Regions from separate parts of the Priestia sp. J2 genome, predicted to be linked through region 1. Evidence: riboswitches for the same ligand, from Rfam matches in the RefSeq annotation. Region 1 holds a riboswitch; each other region holds the start of a gene.
The links. A riboswitch is a leader RNA that binds a small molecule or an ion and turns the genes downstream of it on or off. The one in region 1 is predicted to bind S-adenosylmethionine.

Region 1 (3,144 bases):
GTCAATTGAATAAGCGGCACGAGTATTCTCTGTTAAACTATTATCATTGTAATCTGCTACTTTCGTATTTTGATTCAACACTACATTTTCCAGTACTGCGCCGAAGCGAATTGCATTAAAAATTTGCGGTTCTTTTTCTTCGGAAAGCTGAATGCACTTCGCGTAGCAGCCTCCTTCAATATTAAATACACCAGAGCTTGACCAACCGTGCTCGTCATCTCCGATTAAACGACGGTTTGCATCAGCAGAAAGCGTTGTTTTACCCGTTCCAGATAAACCAAAGAATAATGCAACGTCACCTTCTTCTCCTACGTTAGCAGAACAGTGCATGGATAGAATATTGTTTTGAGGAAGCAAGAAGTTCATCACTGAGAAAATGGATTTTTTCATTTCACCAGCGTATTCAGTTCCTCCAATTAGCACAATGCGTCGCTCTAATGAAAGAATAATGAAGGTTTCCGAATTCGTCCCGTCTGTTTCAGGGTCAGCTTTGAACGTTGGAGCTGCTACAATTGTAAACGGCTTCACATCATCATTTGTTTTTTGTTCAGCTGAAGGGCGAATGAATAACTGCTGAGCGAATAGGTTGTGCCATGCAAATTCATTAACTACTTGAATTGGTAACTGATACTTTTTATCAGCTCCAGCATATCCATTAAAAACAAAAAGTTCATCCTGCTTCTTTAAGTGGGTTAAGACTTTTTTGTATAGCGCATCGAATCGCTGAGCAGAAATTGGCTGATTGACGGGTCCCCATTCAACCGTTTTTGAAGATACAGCATCGCTTACAATAAATTTATCCAAAGGAGAGCGGCCTGTATATTTTCCGGTTTCGACTGACACAGCACCTGTAGAAGTCAGCGTTCCTTCGCGTCGAGCTAGAATTTTTTCAACAAGTTGTGGAACAGATAATTGGTGTTTTGTTGTTTTTAATTGAAGCAAACCATTTAATTCGATAGACATATCAACAGTACTCATGTGCACTACCTTCCTTTTTTAGCTATTATTTATTCATTAATGTTTGAAATTTATAATTAGTATAACACATTTATTTAATTATTCTATACTATTTAACTAAAAATGTTTGTGTATTATAAAAAAATGTACGTTATACCTATTTTAGACACATGTATATGTGCTAGAAGCGAAAAAAGTGAAGCTATTTCAAGTGAAAGCCTTTTTTTGGTCTGTCTTGTTAACCAAACTTCGTGATCATTCTTAATAAGGTATACTATTTTTAAATTTGAGTATGTTACATTAAAACAGATTCAAACATAAAGAGATGATTTCCATTTGAATGTTGTTGACAGTGAAGCGCTTTTTCATGTATTATATGTCCTTGAACGGATACTCTCTTATCCCGAGCTGGTGGAGGGACAGGCCCTGTGAAACCCAGCAACCATCGTCATTTTTTTGTGTAGACGATAAGGTGCTAACCTGATGCAAGGGCACAACCTTGATCGATAAGAGTGAAAGGCTTATGTAGAATTTGATACCTTTCCTCGATACAAGGAAAGGTTTTTTTATATTTTTTAACGTGTAATGAAAATAAGGGAATGAGTACCGTATCACAATGTATCGTATTTATAAGGAGGAAAACTGATGTCAACACAACGTCGTCTGTTCACGTCAGAATCTGTTACAGAGGGACATCCCGATAAAATTTGTGACCAAATTTCTGACTCAATTCTTGATGCTATCCTAGCAAAGGATCCAAATGCTCGTGTTGCTTGTGAAACAAGCGTAACAACTGGTTTAGTTTTAGTAAGCGGTGAAATTACAACTTCTACTTACGTGGATATTCCTAAAACAGTTCGTGAAACAATTAAAGGAATTGGCTATACTCGTGCAAAATACGGATTTGATGCTGAAACTTGTGCAGTATTAACATCTATCGACGAGCAGTCAGCTGATATCGCTGCTGGTGTAGACCAAGCGTTAGAAGCACGTGAAGGTCAAATGTCCGATGAAGAAATCGAAGCAATCGGAGCTGGAGACCAAGGGTTAATGTTTGGTTATGCATGTAACGAAACAAAAGAATTAATGCCTCTTCCAATTTCATTAGCTCATAAACTTGCTCGCCGTCTAACAGAAGTACGTAAAGAAGAAATTCTTCCTTACCTTCGCCCGGATGGTAAAACACAAGTAACAGTTGAATATGATGAAAACAACAAACCTGTTCGCATCGATACAATTGTTATTTCAACTCAGCATCACCCAGAAGTAACGTTAGAGCAAATTCAACGTAACTTAAAAGAATATGTAATTAATCCAGTTGTTCCAAATGAGTTAATTGATGAAAATACAAAGTATTTCATTAACCCAACAGGACGTTTCGTAATCGGCGGCCCTCAAGGAGATGCTGGTTTAACTGGTCGTAAAATTATCGTTGATACTTACGGCGGATATGCTCGTCACGGCGGCGGTGCATTCTCTGGTAAGGACGCAACAAAAGTAGACCGTTCAGCAGCTTATGCAGCTCGTTATGTTGCGAAAAACATTGTAGCAGCTGATCTTGCTGATAAATGTGAAGTACAACTAGCATATGCAATTGGTGTTGCACAGCCAGTATCTATTTCAATTGATACATTCGGTACAGGAAAAGTTTCTGAAGAAGTACTAGTAGATGTAGTACGCAAAAACTTTGACCTACGTCCAGCAGGCATCATTAAAATGCTTGATTTACGTCGCCCAATTTATAAGCAAACAGCAGCTTACGGTCACTTTGGTCGTACAGATGTGGAGCTTCCTTGGGAGTTCACAGACAAAGCTGAAGCATTAAAAACTCAAGCTTTAGCTAAATAATAAAAAAATCTCCGTGAAAACGGAGATTTTTTTATGCCCATTGAATACCTTCAGCAGATTTTTCTACGACATCTTCATATTCTGAAAGCAAATGCTGAAAAATGGCGTCCCATGATTGAGTAAGAGCATAGTGTCTCGCTGCATGGCTAAAGTGAAGCCGCTGGTGCAAATCATCAAGTAAACCTGTAATAGCCGAACTGAATTCTTCTAAGGAGTGAGGTTTGCAAAGGTAGCCGTTTCGCCCGTGCTGAACCATCTGTTTAACTCCTCCTGCATTTGCTGCCACCACGGGAGTTCCAGAAGCAAGAGACTCCAGTACGACATTTCCGAACGTTTCTG
Region 2 (3,144 bases), 2.5 Mb from region 1:
ATGCGGAATTGAAATCGGAGGAGCGGCTTATGCACTTAAACAAAATGAGACACTTTGGAAGGAGCTAGATGAAAAAAAGCCGACTGATTTTTTCAAACAGTAAAAAACCCTTAAAAAGAATGTTCTTTTTAAGGGTTTGATATTACGCAGCTTCTTTAGATGATTTTGATTTTTTATTTAAACGAGGAAAGCCAATTACAATCGCAATGATACCGCAAACCGCTGTTAACATTGGATAGAATGTAAATGGAATAATCTCAATTGGTGAAACTTTAGCAAATCCTGCTGCTAGAAGCATTTGTGCACCGTAAGGGATAAGCCCTTGAACGCTGCATGAAAACAAGTCGAGCAGACTGGCTGATTTACGATTATCAATTGAATACTTATCAGAGATTTCTTTCGCTAACGGACCTGCTGTAATAATTGAAATCGTGTTATTAGCCGTGGCTAAATTGGTTAAACTTACTAATCCAGCGATGCTGAATTCTCCGCCTTTTTTTGTTTGAATACGTCGTGTTAATAGGTTCAATAAGAACTGAATACCGCCGTTATAGCGAATGAGTTCAACCATTCCGCCAATTAACAGAGATAAAATAATTAATTCCGACATTCCGCCAATACCTTCTGTCACAGTTTTAGCAAGAGAAGAAAGCGTGTAGCTTCCGTCAGCTAATCCAATCACGCCGGCTAATACAATTCCTCCGGTTAAAATGCTTAATACGTTTGCACCAAATATGGCAGCAACGAGTACGCCGACATAAGGCAAGATTTTAAACCAGCTAAAATCTTTAATTTCTACTGATGACGTATTGCCTAGCGTCATTACAAGTAATAAAATCACTGTAACAATCGCTGCAGGAAGGACAATAAAAAAGTTTACTTTTAATTTATCTGACATATTTGTTTTTTGAGTACGAACTGCCGCAATGGTCGTATCAGAGATTACGGATAAATTATCTCCAAACATTGCACCACCAACAACAGCAGCAATTGCCAATGTAATGGATACATGCGCCTGCTCACTGATTCCTACAGCGATAGGCCCTAACGCAGCGATCGTTCCCATTGACGTTCCCATCGAAATTGAAATGAATGCGCCAATAACAAAGATTCCGACTACCACTAAGCTTTGCGGAAGCGCAGACAGAGCTAAGTTTACCGTTGAATCAACAGCTCCCATGCCTTTAGCGACTTCTGAAAAAGCACCTGCTAAAATAAAAATAAGTACCATAATAATGATATCAGGATGCCCTGCTCCTTTAGCAAAGCGTTCCACTTTTACATTAAGTGAATCTTTGCGGTTCATAGCCAGCGCCACAATGGCTGCAATGATAATAGCTACTAATACAGGCAGCTTATAAAAATCTCCCGTTATAATTCCTGATCCGACAAACAGGACTAAAAAGACGCCCAGCGGTAACAGCGCCCAGCCGTTTCCTTTTTGTTGTTCCATTCTTAACACCTCTTGTTTACGTAATAAAAAAAGACCTCTTCTTATTGATAAGAAGAGGTCTCTTATTTGTATCATAAGATTACCCTTCTCATCTTCCAAACGAAACATCGTCTGCTGGATTTGGCACCGCACTGCGTACAGCCAGTTGCCGAGACATCGTAGGGCCAGTCCCTCCGTCTCTCTTGATAAGAAGTTTGTAGTTGTTTTAAAAATAGTCTTTCACTACTGTAATCTCTTTTTATTTAATTGTCAAATGCTATTTTAGAAAAATATATAGTGTGAAAATTCTCACATCAATTAGCTACGTCACGTTTTAAAAACGCCACCCATGCTACCCCCATAAAGAAGACAAAGTGTGCAACTAAGATGAAGATTGAAAATGGAATTGTCATTCCGTCAAACATCGTCTTCATTCCGTCCATATACTGCACAAAGTTTGTGTTGGCGAACAGTAAAAATTTCCCCCACCATAGACCAAACTGTGATACTATCCCAGTTACTGCTTTCGCCCCAATACTTACGACAATAGCTAGACTTGAAGCAAGCGCGCTGTTTCTAAATAAAGACGACAGCATGAATGCGAACGTCATCATCATAAACGTTTCCATATACGCGCTGTCATACGTAAGCGTAATGTTTTTAAGCAGCTGCGCATCTCCTTCTAGACTGGCAAATCCAAAGAACAATGCTCCCCATACAAACGAAAAAAGCAAATAGCTCAGCAAGTAATACAAGCTAATTAAAACGAGCGTTATGTACTTGGACGTTAAAATCGTTGAACGTCTAGCAGGGCGAATTAAAAGAAGCTTAATGGTACCCGCTTCAAACTCTTTTGCAACCATTGATCCTCCAACAGCAAGCGCGAAAAATTGAACGAGGATCAGCATGCCTGCACTAAATGACAGGAAATTCAATATGTTGTCTTCCGTTCCTGCGCTGTTTGCTACTTTCTTCATTAAAAGAGCCATACAAAGAGTTAAGATGCCGATTGTAATAAACGTGACTTTTGTACTTCTTTTGTAAAACCATTTCATATGTTCATTTTGAATTAACTTAAGCATGGTGCTCTCCCTCCGTAACGGACATAAACGAATCTTCAAGCGTCTCATACACAGGAGTGATTCGGTAGACTAAAATATCGCTGTCCACTAATTTTCTATTTACAGCTGGAATTTGTTCTTTTACAATCGCCACGTCGATAATATGTGATCTCATCGTTACTTCAAATTCTTGTGATAAAAGATCCGCTGCTTTTTGCGCGTCAGACACCTCAAATTCTACGTACATTCCTTGGTCTTGACGATTTGGAGATAGATCTTGAATGGCTTTTAACTCACCGTCTTGAATAATGCCAACGCGGTCACATAATGCTTCTACCTCTTTTAATAAGTGGCTCGCGATTAAGATTGAAATTCCTTCTTCCCTGCAAAGCGTTTGTAAATATGTACGAAATTCTCTCATTCCCGCTGGGTCTAGACCATTTGTTGGTTCGTCTAGTAAAAGCAATGCAGGCTTATGTAAAATGGCTTGAGCTACTCCTAAACGCTGTCTCATCCCAAGGGAATACGTCTTCACTTTTGCATGAATGCTGTTTTCAAGCTTTACTAAAGCAATCACTTCATCCAAGCGTTCTGATGTGACCCCTTCATGCATATTCGCAAAGTGTTTTAAATTTTGATAGCCCGTCAGAT
Region 3 (3,144 bases), 1.6 Mb from region 1:
GACGGCAGTCGGGCGTGAACTAGCTAAATACTGTTGATCTAGAGCTAGCTTTTTGTTAAATTCCTTGACTGAATCCGTGTCATAGCTAAGCGCAGAAAGAGCAAGACCAAAAGCCGCCGTAATGCCAATTGCAGGGGCTCCGCGTACTTTCAAGGTAGTAATAGCATCCCATACGTCTTTAATGGTTTGCAGCTTAATATATTCAACTTTGCCAGGAAGCTGCTGCTGATCTAATAAAGTAATATATGATTCATTCCATTCCACTGAGCGCGGAAGTGATAGTGTATTTGTCATGCTGATACCGATCCTTTCATTGTGTACATTATTCGTTATCGAAGTAAATGTTCAAATTCATTTGGTGAAACGTCTTGTTGGTGCAGAAGTAAATAGCGTCCAATTTTTAACGCAGTACGTTTAGCGTTAATTTTTCTTTCCTCTGAAGAAATTTCGTCTAAGTCCGCCACGTGAGCTAAGCCAATCGTACGTCGAATGATTTCACACCCTGCATATCCAACAGCATCTTGCCACGTTTGCGTTAAAATTTCATGTAACAAGCGCTCATCTTTAGCGAAAGGTTCAGTGTTTTCAGAATGCCAAAGCGCAGTAAAGGTATCTTTAAATACGTTCCATGTGTTCGTAATGTGTGCAAATAACGGTTCGCGATCTGTTTTTCGAGAAAGAGCATTTAAAAATAAATTCGCAACAAATTGGCCTAAATCGAATCCAAACGGACCGTAAAAAGCAAACTCTGGATCAATCACTTTCGTTTCTTGACTGCTAGCAAATATGCTTCCTGTATGTAAATCACCGTGAATTAGCGTTTGGGCATTTGTTAAAAATTTATATTTTAATTTTGCTGCTTGTAGCTTTACATCTCCATCGTTCCACAATTCTTCTACATCAGGACGCAGCGCTTCTTCAAATTCATTTGTATCGATATCAAAAAAAGGATCTGTAAAAACTAAATCTTCCGTAATATTGCATAAGTCCGGATTGCTGTACTTGACGACTTCTTCTTTTTTATCCTGAGGCTTTAAGGCAAAATCCGACGTTTTGAACGCAATATGTCCTAGAAAAGAACCGATATGCTGTGAAAGCAGGGGATAACTTTCTCCTTGAATAAGTCCGGCGCGGGAAATCGTTAAATGAGACAGATCTTCCATGACCGTAACAGCAAGCGTTTCATCGTGGTAATACACAGCTGGTACGAGTTCAGGGGTAAATGCACCGAATTGCTTGAGCGCATTGCTTTCAATCGTGGCACGGTTCAAGGATAGAGGCCAGCTTTCGCCTACAACTTTTGCATAGGGAAGTGCTTGTTTGACGATAATGGATTTATTCGTTTGATCATTTATGATGTGAAAGACGAGATTTAAGTTGCCATCACCGATTTCACGGGCAGTCAGTGCTTCTGTGGCATCAAAGAGACCTAGCTTTTTTACAAGTTTGATTGCTGAAATTTCTGTTAAAGGCTGATACTTCTCTGTTTTCGTTGTTGACATTAGAATCCCTCCATAGTTTATTAAACTGATTTGTTTACTAAGTTAATAGGTTTAAGAATGTATGGAGGCTTTTATAATTTTAGAAAATATAAAAGCCTCTTTCGTTGGAAAGAGGCTTGATTGTAGTGTTCAAACCTCTTATCTGCCAGAAAGAATTACTTTCTGTTGGAATTAGCACCGTGCCTTTGTAAAAACATTTTTTACGGGTGTGATCCATCTTAGGATGGAATGACGGTCGGTTGCTGGGCTTCACAGGGCCAAATCCCTCAGCCAACTCTTGATAAGAGTACGATTACTTATTCAATTTTGATTTGTTTGAAAATTTTATGTTATCTGGTGAAAATCGTATCATGCAAAAAAACGGCTGTCAATACATAATTAATAAAATTCTGTGCGGCGATCTGTAAAGACAGGAATTTGTTTACGAATTTCTTTTACAAGTTCCAGGTTAACGTCGGCACTTAAAAGTTCTTCGCTATCGCCAGCTTCAGCGATTATTTCTCCCCACGGATCGATGACTAAGGAATGTCCGGCAAATGTGTTATTAGGATCTTGGCCTACACGATTACACGCGATTACATAGCATTGATTTTCGATTGCGCGGCTAATGAGCAGTGCTTTCCAATGGGCAAGTCTTGGAGCCGGCCACTGAGCAACAACAAATAAGACTTCTGCTCCGCTGCTAGTATGCACGCGAATCCATTCTGGAAAACGAATATCGTAACAAATAACTCCTGCGCATAAAGACTGTTCAAGTGTAAAAAGATTTTTTGCTGTTCCTGCTTCTAGATAGAGGTGCTCATCCATTAATTTAAATAAGTGCAGCTTACTGTATTGTGATACTTCACGACCTTTTCGGTCAAAAATATACATCGTATTTGTGACGCCTTGCTCTGTTTTTTTCGCGATCGAACCTGCCACAATATTTACTTCGTTCGTTTTAGCAAATTGAGAGATTAATTGCTTGGCCTGCTGTCCTTCATCATCGGCAATTTCGTCTAGCCGCGTCAAATCATAAGCTGTATCCCATAGCTCAGGAAGCACAAGGATGTCAGGGTTTTCTTTTAGAGCTTCCGTCATTTTTTGTTGAATATATTTTCGGTTTTTAGTTGGGTTTCCAAACGCAATATCAAGCTGCAAACACGTGATTTTTACACTCACTTTATCATCCGTCCTTTTTTTAGTAGTTGAAAAAAATGACTTTACAAGTTGAGTATTACAATATATTATTTGTGACTAGAATTTCAAGAATTTTTTGAGAAGGTGTGCGATGATGAAACAATTTGAGCAATCGGAACTATTAAAAAGTTTACCAAAACAATTTTTTGCATCACTTGTAGGCAAGGTAGGAAAAGTAATGGCCCAAGGGCACGACGTTATTAACTTAGGGCAGGGAAATCCTGATCAGCCTACTCCTTCACATATTGTAGAAACACTCCAAAAAGCAAGTGCTAATCCTATGCATCATAAATATTCTCCATTTCGGGGGCACCAGTTTTTAAAAGAGGCCGTTGCGACTTTTTATAAACGAGAATATGGCGTTGATGTGGATCCTGAAAAAGAAGTAGCTATTTTGTTTGGCGGGAAGGGTGGACTTGTAGAAATTCCGCAGTGCTTATTAAACCCTGGAGATACGGTGCTG

Region 2: another riboswitch for S-adenosylmethionine. It lies ahead of LJY09_RS10955 (Na+/H+ antiporter NhaC family protein); the one in region 1 lies ahead of metK (methionine adenosyltransferase).
Region 3: another riboswitch for S-adenosylmethionine. It lies ahead of mtnK (S-methyl-5-thioribose kinase); the one in region 1 lies ahead of metK (methionine adenosyltransferase).

The regions. Positions count from the first base shown of each region.
Region 1 is NZ_CP086208.1:4,655,301-4,658,444, reverse strand. It holds gene pckA (phosphoenolpyruvate carboxykinase (ATP)) at 1-978, opposite strand, end outside; SAM riboswitch class I at 1,353-1,470, shown strand; gene metK (methionine adenosyltransferase) at 1,603-2,805, shown strand; gene LJY09_RS24060 (glycosyltransferase family 4 protein) at 2,837-3,144, opposite strand, start outside.
Region 2 is NZ_CP086208.1:2,177,096-2,180,239, reverse strand. It holds gene LJY09_RS27635 (hypothetical protein) at 1-103, shown strand, start outside; gene LJY09_RS10955 (Na+/H+ antiporter NhaC family protein) at 143-1,453, opposite strand; SAM riboswitch class I at 1,539-1,645, opposite strand; gene LJY09_RS10950 (ABC transporter permease) at 1,747-2,514, opposite strand; gene LJY09_RS10945 (ABC transporter ATP-binding protein) at 2,507-3,144, opposite strand, start outside.
Region 3 is NZ_CP086208.1:1,203,659-1,206,802, forward strand. It holds gene mtnA (S-methyl-5-thioribose-1-phosphate isomerase) at 1-294, opposite strand, end outside; gene mtnK (S-methyl-5-thioribose kinase) at 330-1,502, opposite strand; SAM riboswitch class I at 1,638-1,789, opposite strand; gene LJY09_RS06135 (carbon-nitrogen family hydrolase) at 1,881-2,663, opposite strand; gene LJY09_RS06140 (pyridoxal phosphate-dependent aminotransferase) at 2,776-3,144, shown strand, end outside.